3 regions of the Paenibacillus sp. FSL L8-0663 genome follow, and region 2 is predicted to be linked to each of the others. Evidence: riboswitches for the same ligand, from Rfam matches in the RefSeq annotation. Region 2 holds a riboswitch; each other region holds the start of a gene.
The links. Region 2 has a riboswitch for cyclic di-AMP ahead of MKY75_RS13135 (3D domain-containing protein). Riboswitches for the same ligand answer to the same signal wherever they lie in the genome.
Positions count from the first base shown of each region.

Region 1 (3,846 bases), 2.9 Mb from region 2:
ATTGCACTGGAGAACAAGCATATTAACAATACCCTAAAAGCCGAATTGGACGAAAAGCAACAAACCCGTTGGAGTATAAGTGTAACCAAGCTGTTGGAGACACTGCTTGGAAGTCTGTCATGGTGAGGTGTCTATAGATGCGGACTGTTATAAAAGAGGGCTGGGCGCTGGTGCGCATACGATTCTATATCGTTATCATTTTATTTCTGTATCGACTACTGTGGGGGGTGTTTCTCTATCGACTGGTGCAGTCTGCCGTTATCCCGCTATTGCTCCGTTATCCTGATCAGGGTCAAAACGAGCTGGGACAGACCTTGTTTTGGATGGAGAGCCAGATTGCTCTGATGGACAGCCGGGAAGTACATGTGTATTTGTGGATACTACTAGGGGCGACTGTACTACGCATACTAATCACTCCCTTCATTAGAGCCGGAATATATCAAAGCCTGCATACCGATGCGACTGAGCCGCAAAGCCTGTCCTTTTTCAAAGGTATGAAACGCCATGGCATGTCGTCGCTGTTGTATTACATCATCGAGTTGGGACTGCTGCTGATTCCCGCCTTTTGGGTAGTACCGAGACTCTACCCTATTGTAGCAGGTACGCTTCAATCTCCCTCTTACCTGCTGCACTTGTTGCCCTATGCCATGGGATGGATGGCATACGGATGGTTCATTCGGCAGTGCATCCTGTATATGCAACTAGGCACTGTCGGTGGTCACGCCATACTATCGTCCCTGCTCGCCTTCTTTCGCCAGCTTCTCCCAGCTGTCGGTATATCCCTTTTGCTCGGTGCTTGTGTGCTGTTGGTCTTCGGTCTATTTGGCACCGTGGCAATGATTTGGACTGGCATGCTCGCGCTCATTCTCCAACAATCGTATCATTTTGTTACTAGTCTGGTCAGGCTGTGGCATATCAGTTCGCAGTACAGACTATGGCATACCGATATCTCCAGTAGAAGCTAAGCCCTTCCTTTATGTTAATCACTTCATTTCCGTCTGTCGAAAAAACTTTATGCATAACCGCGCAAACGGCACATAACTGAATACTGTTAACAAGATCTGTTCCTGGGACATTAGGAGCAGATTTTTTTTGTAACTTTTTGCAATGAAACATTTGCCAAAGCCAGCCGACTTTGTTACAATAATCGCAGTGAACTGATAGTAACAACTTTGTAATCTTTATTGTAACCTTTATCTCAAAAATATCGTTATTGTGAATACTGCTCTCCAAGGTGCACATCTTAAGTAAAGCCTAATTCCTGGCACCTAGGAAGCGGGGGAACCAGTTTGGGTGAATTGATCTCGCAACAGAGTGGTCATAGGGGAACCTTCTACCGAATCCTTAAGCTAACCTCGCAGGCATTGGAAGGGGTATATTTTTTTTGAAGAAGAAGCTAACGATCGCAGCTATGAGTCTTGCCATTGCCTTTACATCTTTTACATTCGGTGGCGGCAGTGCATTTGCAGACTCCAAGATGGACCAGGTCATCCAAGATGCCAAAGGAACGAACTACAGAAGCGGAGGCACTACACTCGAGGGATTCGATTGCTCCGGCTTCACAATGTATGTATTCAACAAACTGGGAATTAAACTTCCGCATCAATCTGGATCACAATTCAAAATGGGATCTTCTGTATCCCGCGATGAAATGAGGCCTGGGGACCTGGTGTTCTTCAACACCACAGGAAGAGGCATTTCCCATGTAGGTATCTTCGTAGGTGAAGGGAAATTTGCCCACTCCTCGACTTCACGTGGTGTAGTAGTTAGCTCACTGAACGAAAATTATTACGCTAACCGCTATGTCGGTGCAAAAAGAATTATGAGCACAGACGCTTACCATTCTGTAGCTTCAGATATTCCTGATGACGACAACGTAGAATAACTAACGCACAGCAAGCTAACTCTAGCCGCAATTTGATTCTGCCGGAATCGAATTGCGGCTTTTTATGTCCACAACATCAGCAATGATTATCTTTACTGACGAACTGACACCTCAAAAGGTTTCAATTTTAGCGAACATCGTCGGTTTTACCGTCACCGCTGGGGGAGCATATGAGCAGTAATTCCTTCTTATTGAATGTATACCCGTCTTGGGTATAAAATAAACACGCTTGCTATTCCCCTGCAACTTGTCTACAATCTGTTGTTAATGATTGAAGCACCTGTAAAAGGAGGATGGAACACATGCCGGCCTCAATATCCAACTATCGGATCGTACCGATGGACGAGCATCAAGCGGCTGCAATCTGTGAGTGGCGCTATGATCCACCTTATAACATATACGGTTGGCTCCCCTGGGAACAAATGAAGGCGCTTGAAGTCGAATTTGGGAGTCCCACGCTTCGCCAAGAGCAATATGTTGCCGTACTGGATGAAGAGAACAAGCTGACAGGATTTGCTCAATATTTTCCTATGATCGGTGTGACCCGGCTAGGTCTTGGAATGCACCCTGACAGATGCGGACATGGCAAAGGATCAGATTTTGTCCGTGCCATTGCAGAGGAAGCCCAACGACGCAACCCGAAGAATGAAATTGATCTAGAGGTGCTCACTTGGAATGGGCGTGCTATTCGGGCCTACAAGGCGGCTGGATTTGAGCTTACAGATACCTATGAACGCCAGACTCCCGATGGCAAAAAACCGTTTTATTGTATGGTATATCGTCCAGACCACCCAACCCAGGTTCTATGATAAAAGCGCCTTCGGCATACAACCACGATGTTGTATAGCGAAGGCGCTTTTATCATCATACGACAGAACATTACAAGCTCAATGACTGCTACGCATTTTTTCAAAAGCTTCATTATATTGTTGGGCTTCCTTAATATCCACGGCCATAATACCGCCATCGTCCCAAGAGGTCAAACGCAGAGTCACGGTCTTGTAATCAATCGTAATAAATGGATGATGATTGAATGCTTCAGATATAGCGGCAACTTCATCCACGAATGCAATCCCTTTCATAAAACTGGAAAAATTATATTTCCGAACGATCCAACGTCCTTCCTCCAGCTCCCAGCCCTCCAGTTTCTCCAGATGTGCTTCAATCTCTTCTTGTGTAAAAGGCATGTTACGAACTCCTCCCCGTTTATACGGAAGCCTTTCGACCGCTTAAATACGGCCAAAACTACGATATATTGGTGTACATATTACCACGGCCCCGTTGATAAATCCATAAGACGGACCTCAAATCAAAGGGACTGACGTCAGCTCCTCGTCCCCAATCAGTACATAGATACGATGCTGCTCCGGCTCATAGATCACAACGCCACTCCCTACAGTGATTGTGGGCTCTGTACCCAGTGCATAAAATAAGTCTTCTGCCAAAGCTTCATTGACTTCCTGACGTCCCGCCGGGTCCAGCCTGTCCCAATCTTCTGCTTCCATCTCAAAAAATTCATAGCTATCTGGGATGCGCCCCACAGCCTCTGTCAAATCGTTCAAAATTTGTTCATACTCACGTCCATGCTTTACTCCCATGCCATTTCCTCCAATGGTTCCGCCATTCAATACATAATCACCTTATTATACCGGAAATTCGCACTTAACAAAAAAGAGAGTTTTGTCGATAAATACTATAATCCGTCTTGTAATGACGCGCTTGGGGCAAGGACGACCCCGGCGGCATGAAAGGATTCAAAATCTATTCTCATGGATGAGGTGTATCATGCAAATTTCAACCATTATTGGACTTGTGCTCGGGATTTTGTCACTGGTCGTCGGGATGATCTTAAAAGGCGCTCCGGTCGTCAATCTGGTCAATAATCCCGCTGCTTACATGATTATTTTCGTCGGAACGGCAGCGAGTATATTTATGGCCTTCCCGATGGCAGAAATCAAACG
Region 1 covers NZ_JBBOYM010000001.1:133,554-137,399, reverse strand. The annotation lists gene MKY75_RS00550 (M1 family metallopeptidase) at 1-126, shown strand, start outside; gene MKY75_RS00545 (hypothetical protein) at 138-965, shown strand; cyclic di-AMP (ydaO/yuaA leader) riboswitch at 1,242-1,379, shown strand; gene MKY75_RS00540 (C40 family peptidase) at 1,385-1,885, shown strand; gene MKY75_RS00535 (GNAT family N-acetyltransferase) at 2,188-2,694, shown strand; gene MKY75_RS00530 (4a-hydroxytetrahydrobiopterin dehydratase) at 2,773-3,072, opposite strand; gene MKY75_RS00525 (hypothetical protein) at 3,190-3,483, opposite strand; gene motA (flagellar motor stator protein MotA) at 3,671-3,846, shown strand, end outside.
Region 1: another riboswitch for cyclic di-AMP. It lies ahead of MKY75_RS00540 (C40 family peptidase); the one in region 2 lies ahead of MKY75_RS13135 (3D domain-containing protein).

Region 2 (3,846 bases):
ATATTTTTAATAGGACAGGTACATAATAGTCGAGAGCACCACTAGGTACCACTGCACGAAAAGGGGGGATACATATGCCGTACAGGGGAGTGTTGCCATGCTTGGCACTGTTACTAGCATTTTCAAGTTTACCCGTTCACGCGGATGCGCCTCCCAAGATCGGAACGCCCCATCCCAAGGAAGCAGCTGTTGCTTCTTCTGTACATCTGAGTACAGATCGAGCTACTCCTACATTAGCAATGTTGCGTAAAAAACATGCGGACATTTTTAAAATGTGCGGCCCACACACCCGCCAAATTGCCTTAACCTTTGATGATGTGCCCGATTCTAGGTATACGCCGCAGGTTTTGGACGTATTACACGCCAACGGTATCAAAGCCACCTTTTTCATCGTCGGTCACCGTGCGGAAAAGCATCCGGGGATTATACGTCGTATTATCCGTGAAGGCCATGCTATAGGAAATCATTCCTATACTCATCCGGATTTTAGGAAGGCTACACCAGAACGCTTTCGCAACCAGATTACAAAAACAGAACGTATTTTACAAGCCAGCGCAGGTTTTCGCCCCAAGTTGATTCGTCCACCCTACGGTGAAATTACAGAGCCTCAAATAAAGTGGGCACGTCGTCATGGCTACATGATTGTCAACTGGAATGTAGACTCTCTCGACTGGAAGGGACTAAGTAAAACACAAATTCAGCGAAATGTGATTCCAGCTACAGGGCCTGGCTCTATTATTTTAATGCACGCTGGTGGAGGTCAAAGTTCCAACTTGCAAGGCACTATCCAAGCTTTGCCGGGTCTAATTCACTCTCTAAAAGCTAAGGGCTACAAATTTGTGACAGTCCCCCGGCTACTCCACACATCGGAACGAAAATAACAGTATGTTTATAATTGAGGTCCAAGCTAAAGCAACGTAAAAAGGCTGTCTTACCAGCAGAAGTATTCTGCTCGTCAAGACAGCCTTTTTACGGATAGGACCTGATAAGAGTCCGACCTAGATATATACGGATATAGGCGTTATGTTTACATAATATATATTATGTTTAATTAAACTGTATATACGTACAATGCTATTTATCAATAACGTACAGCTTCACATTTTGAAATCCAAAGTCGTTCACAAATGATTTGTTGCCTGGAATAAAGATATCAATCCGCTTTCCTGTAATGGCGCTGCCCTGATCGCGAGCGACAGCTACAAAAGAATGATCCGGCAAACCTGGATGGGAGTAGCCTGTAACCAGTACTTTCGTGCCCATCGGAATGACGTTAGGATCTACCGCAATTGTACCTAGTTTAAGCGGATTGCCGTAGTAGTCCACTGCGCCCCATTTACCATTCTCATCGGCTGCGGCAGAATACGCTGAAGCCTTAACGTCAACTATTTTGCTATAGTTGAATGTTTTACCCCAAGCTTCAATCGTTGGCGCCTCATTCGCTGCTGCTTTCTCCGTAAGAAGCTGCGGCTTCGATTCCGAAGCTGCCTTTACACTTTTTTCGCCAGGCACCTTAATTTGCAGACCTGCATATATATTGCTGGAGGCAATGTTTGGGTTAGCCTTTGTTAGCTCGTCTACCGATACTCCATAACGCTGAGCAAGCAAAAAGAAGGTATCGCCCTCTTTGGCAGTGTGAAGCGAGGCAGCATCCGCTATTCCAGCTGTCTGTGCCAACCCTGCAATAGCTGCGGCAAGCACCGCAATTTTCATCGTTTTACCAATATGTTTTAAATGTTTCAAAGATATGTACCTCCTCTTTTATGCCTGCGAAGTTAGCTGTCGGATTCGGACTCAGGAGAAGCCCTATGCTCGTGCAATTCACCCCTAGGCATATTCCTCATCGTCTTATGACGTATCGGAATGGCTGCCGTTGTTACGTCCCCCGCACTTCCCATAGTTTGGGCCAGCATTTCAGCGCTTGTCTAACCGCATGCTGTCCCGGTAAGTTTTGGCTTACTGCATAATATCACAATTTTGTAACCTTATCCGCATGAAAATGTTGGGAACCCTGAACATCATACTACACTCGTTACAATTTTGTCATCAAGAAATTTATATTTGTTACGAAAGTATGGGGAAATGGTGACAAAAAAAGAAAAGCCCTCCGTCAACGGAGAGCTCTTTTATGATTAGATCAGTACTTTCTTACAATACTTTGGCAAGAAAATCACGAGTGCGATCATGGCTTGGAGTGCCAAATACCTGGTCTGGTGCACCCTGCTCCACAATTTGACCGTTATCCATAAAGATAATTCGATCGCCTACCTCGCGGGCAAAGCCCATTTCATGCGTTACAATTACCATTGTCATACCGCCTTCGGCGAGCTTCTTCATTACATCCAGAACCTCTCCAACCATTTCAGGGTCCAATGCAGAAGTCGGCTCATCGAACAGCATTACGTGCGGCTGCATGGCCAAAGCACGCGCAATCGCAATACGTTGCTTCTGACCACCGGATAGCTGGTTCGGATAGGTATTCTTCTTATCCTCGAGCCCCACGGTACGCAGGAGTTCTAATGCAATTTTTTCCGCTTCCTTACCTGACTGTTTTCTAACCTGCGTCGGTGCAAGCGTCAGGTTCTGCAACACTGTTTTGTGTGGGAACAGATTAAAATGCTGGAACACCATCCCCATTTTTTCCCGGGTTACATTAATATTATGACCACGAGCTGTAATCGGCTCGCCCTCAAATAAAATCTCCCCATCCGTCGGCTGTTCTAACAGATTCATACAACGCAAAAACGTACTCTTCCCCGAACCGCTGGGACCGATGATAACGACAACTTCTCCTTTGGCGATATCTATATCAATGCCTTTTAAAATCTCATTCTTGCCGAACGATTTACGCAATTGTTTAACGGTGATCACTGGCTCTCAACTTCCTTTCCCATAAACCAAGCAGCTTAGACAAGCTGAATGTCATTACAAAATAAATAGCGGCTGTGATTATGAACGGACTTAATCCTTCATAGGTAATATTCTTAATGACCTGGGCTTGATACATAATATCCACCATACCAATAGTCGAAATAATGGAGGATTCTTTAATAATTGTAATAAACTCATTACCGATAGCAGGTAAAATAGATTTAAACGCTTGCGGCAAAATGACGTGACGCATAGCTTTGCCTCGTCCCATACCCAATGAGCGTGCAGCCTCCATCTGTCCACGGTCTACTGCCTGGATACCTGCACGGAAAATTTCAGCCAGATATGCCGAGCTATTCAGAGACAATGTGATTATACCGGACTGGAGTGGAGTAAAATTGACACCCAGCGTCAAAGCAATCCCGTAGTGAATGATCATGAGCTGCACCAGCATAGGTGTGCCACGCAGGATCTCCACATATGTGGTACCTAACCACTCAATGATGCGTATACCACTCATCCGCAGCAAGGATACGATCAGACCAATGATAAATCCAAACAGTACTCCGAGTGCAGACAGCAACAGAGTGTAACCAATACCCGTAGCGTAAAGACTGCGGTATTTCCAAAAAATATCTACGATGTTATTAGAAGAAACCTGTCGATCTGCCGAGAGTGCACTCGCTTCTGTAGAAAACTTTTCAATCGACCCGTCCGCTTTCAGGCGAGCCAACGTTTTATTTACAGAGGCAAGCAATTCTGCGTTCCCCTTACGTATACCTACAGCAGTTTCTGCTCCGGCATCCTCAGGTACCGCTTTGGCAAGTGTTACGGTCCCATCTAACGTGTAGCCTTTAGCAACCGTATCTTCGATCACAACAGCGTTGATACGCTGGGTCCGCAGCTGGAGTACCAGATCGGATATTTTGTCCAGTGAGGTTACAGAGGCATTGGGTACTTTTTGAGCAATTTCTT
Region 2 covers NZ_JBBOYM010000001.1:3,072,901-3,076,746, forward strand. The annotation lists gene MKY75_RS13130 (polysaccharide deacetylase family protein) at 75-881, shown strand; gene MKY75_RS13135 (3D domain-containing protein) at 1,075-1,743, opposite strand; cyclic di-AMP (ydaO/yuaA leader) riboswitch at 1,750-1,918, opposite strand; gene MKY75_RS13140 (amino acid ABC transporter ATP-binding protein) at 2,149-2,871, opposite strand; gene MKY75_RS13145 (ABC transporter substrate-binding protein/permease) at 2,858-3,846, opposite strand, start outside.

Region 3 (3,846 bases), 1.4 Mb from region 2:
CAAATCCTATTTGCGTAGCGAACTGCTGCGGGATAATGGACTCACTGCATTGTACTTGCCCGATTTGAAGGAGACACGCCGAACGACCTCCCTCATTTACTCGGAGACGACCGATCTCGGTCCGACAGCACGACGCTGGATTAGCGAGACACGTGCGTCGTTTGCAGGCTATCGTATGGTGTAGAGAGTTTAGCCCTCTTCATTGACATTAACAACCTCATCCTCAAAGCGGCCGATATTGTCATTTGAGCCGATGATGACCATAATATCGTCTTCTTTTAGCCGATCCATAGCCGTCGGTGCGATCAAGATACCGTTCGCCGTATGAAGCGCCACGACACTACAGCCAAAGCGGGTGCGAGCATTTAGTTCTGCAAGCGTTTTGCCGTTCAGACATGCAGGTACATTGAGTTCCACAATACTGTATTCCTTAGACAACTCCAAATAATCGAGCAAATTAGGCGTGACTAGCTGGTGAGCCACACGGATACCCATGTCCCGTTCTGGATAAATAATCCGATCCACACCGAGCTTTTCTAACGCACGCCCGTGCAGCACAGATATGGCTTTGGCTACGACCTTTTTCACACCCAGCTCCTTCAGCAAAATGGCGGTCAGGATGCTTACCTGGATGTCATCACCAATAGCAACAATGCCGCAATCGAAATTACGGATGCCCAGTGATCGCAATGAGTCTTCATCGGTAGCGTCCGCCACGACAGTATGTGTCAACATCTCACTCATACTGTCCACAACATCCTCATTCCGGTCAATGCCTAGCACCTCGCACCCCATATCCACCAATTGCAAAGCTAGGCTTGAGCCAAACCGCCCCAAGCCAATAACTACAAACTGCTGCGTTTTCATGTCTACTCGAAAACTCCCTTATCCTATAATCATTTTACCTTCCGGATGACGATATAATTCTTTACCCTTTTTCGGCCCCAGTGCATAAGCTAGCGTGAGTGGCCCCAGTCTACCTGCAAACATCGTCAGGGTAATCACCAGCTTGCCTATGACTGTCAAATCAGGTGTAAGCCCCATCGACAGCCCCACCGTACCAAACGCAGACACCGTCTCGAACAAGATCATCAGAAAATGATGATCTTCGGTTGCTGACAAAATCATCGTCACCCCGATCACGAACAGCAGCCCCAGCAGTGTAATGGTCAAAGCCTTGTAAATTCGTCCCTGCGCAAGTCGATACCTGAACAGCACAATATCTTCCCGCCCCCGCAGCATCGAAATCACTGCTCCAATGAGCAGCGCGAATGTTGTGGTCTTAATCCCGCCTCCAGTGGAGCCAGGAGAAGCCCCGATAAACATGAGTATGATGATAAAAAACTGCGTAGCCTGCCGCAAGCCTGCAATGTCCAGTGTATTGGCACCTGCGGTACGGGGAGTAACAGACTGGAATAAAGATCCCAGCAGTTTACCACCCCAATCAAGCGAGCCAAGAGTCTTTGGATTCGTAAACTCAAACACAAAAATCACGAGCGTGCCGACTACAATCAGAGCGCCCGTCATGCTGAGTACCACCTTGGTATGCAAGGACAGTCTCTTACGCTTGCGATATTCTGCCAGGTCCGACATCACTACAAAACCAATGCCGCCTGAAATAATCAAAAACATGGCTGTAAAATTAACAATCGGATCATATACATAACCTGTTAGGCTGCGAAAGTGCCCGAATAAGTCAAAACCAGCATTGTTAAACATGGAGATGGCATGCCAAATCCCAAAATAAATCGCCCTGCCTACAGGCATATCAAACGACCAGCGAATCGCAAATATTACAGCACATATGCCCTCAATGACCAGCGAGTACAACAGCACCTTACGGATCAATCCGACAATTCCTTCGACAGAGGTCTGATTCATCGCTTCCTGTAAAATGAGTCGCTCCCGCAAGGAAATCCGACGTTTGAACACCAGCGCGATTAAGGTAGCCATGGTCATAAAGCCCAGACCGCCGATCTGAATGAGCGCCACGATAACAACTTGACCAAAGGTTGTAAAAAAGGTCCCCGTATCCTTTACGACAAGCCCTGTAACACAGGTCGCGGAAGCGGCAGTAAACAAAGCGTCTACAAACGCAAGTGGCTTTCCTGTTGTATTGGAGATCGGCAGCATTAACAATAAACTACCTATTAGAATGATAATGGCAAAGCCCGCAACGAATATCTGCGGTGGAGAAAGCCGGAGCCAGCTTGCATTGGGATTCATCTATTCATCACTTCTCTCCTAATTCTTAAAACTATAAAAACAGTGATTTAATACGGTGTAAGCTTGCTACGCGTTCCATTTGATCTTCCGATCGTCGTTGCCCCTGAATTTTTTGATTTTTCCAAACCTTAGTTAACTATAATTAGCATTCCCTGAATACAGGAAGAATGCATGTCAAGCACTACTCGGTCCCCTGTGCTATTGGCGGGCAGTAGCGAAGGGGGCAGAATTGTTCTGAAGAAGCGAAGCGTTTGCCTTTATCTCCGGATTTTAACCATTAAAGGGGGTATACAATCAAAAAATCCGGGGATAACAGCAATCGGAAGAATAATCTGCACCCGCAGCGGTCTATCTAACCAATCCAAACACTTTTATACACACAAAAAAAGACACCGGAAAACCGAGTGCCTGACTTGGTTCCTGCTCATAGCCTACGAGGTTAGCTGACGGATTCGGGCAGCACAGTATGCCCTATTTACACTTCCGATCCACCAGTGATCGGCTGTAAAATTCACCCCAGTAACATGGTTCCCCCGTTTTCCCATAGAAATTCGGCTCAACTGTATATCATTACCTATGTATTTTATAGGCATTGCCTCAAGATTATAATCCTTCTATATCCAGATCACAAAACCGATTTCGTCGAAAAAACGTGAAATTGGCTTTATTTTGCGAATGGGCATCGTTTAATCGCAGCTTATCTTATTTTATTGGAACTTTAAAGTGCTTTCACTCTATTTTCATGAATATCGCTGGTCTGTTGGCGGGAACCTGTGCAGTATGATATCTTTAATGGATGTTCTTATTTACAGATTAAGGAGGAAACTCATGAATCCTATCGGGAAACCGGTCGTGCTCACGGCCAACTTCAAAAAATTAGGCTTGCTGGGCGGGATTGGCCTGATTTGCTTTTTTATCTTTCAATTGCTTATTCCCTCGCTTAGCAATCCGAGTCCAGAATCAGTAATGAATGCAAAGGTCATCAGCAAACAAGAAGCGGTCATACACGCATTGGACTTCGCCCGCTCCGAGCTGGGATATACTGAATCACAGCCAGAGGAGCCTCTGGTAACCTATCAGGCCGAAACAGATTTGTACGGTTATTTATCTAGAGAAAAACTGCTTCAACAGTACGACCGTACATGGAAGAAAAATTACCCTTACGAAACCTTTCGGGTCGATCTGCCTGAATCCTCAGCGAAGAGCAAGCTGCAAATTCATGTAGATTTATCCACTGGGAAGGTCGTTAGTTTTAAACGGATCACCTCCAGCACCAATTACACGCAGGCTGATATTTCTACGGATGAACAAGCACGTAACAGGCTTGTACGTGTGGCTGAGGACGGCATGACGCTTGAAGCCAAGGAGCAGGCGGCCGCTGTATGGGTGAAGCGCTTTGGCTTTAAGCCGTCGGACTTGAAGCTCGCGACCACTGAACAAGAAGGCGGATTAAAGTATACCGTAGACGATAAAAAAATTGGCGCCTCGGTACTTACACTGGCTTTTACTTTTGAAGACGGTGATGTTCGCTCCTTCACTCAAAGCTTTTCGGCCCCGTCATCCTATACCGATTATATCGAAAAGCAAACATTTTGGGCGAATTGGATGACCTATGCGGGT
Region 3 covers NZ_JBBOYM010000001.1:4,512,617-4,516,462, forward strand. The annotation lists gene MKY75_RS19895 (LysR family transcriptional regulator) at 1-184, shown strand, start outside; gene MKY75_RS19900 (potassium channel family protein) at 190-867, opposite strand; gene MKY75_RS19905 (TrkH family potassium uptake protein) at 886-2,226, opposite strand; cyclic di-AMP (ydaO/yuaA leader) riboswitch at 2,640-2,793, opposite strand; gene MKY75_RS19910 (CPBP family intramembrane glutamic endopeptidase) at 3,055-3,846, shown strand, end outside.
Region 3: another riboswitch for cyclic di-AMP. It lies ahead of MKY75_RS19905 (TrkH family potassium uptake protein); the one in region 2 lies ahead of MKY75_RS13135 (3D domain-containing protein).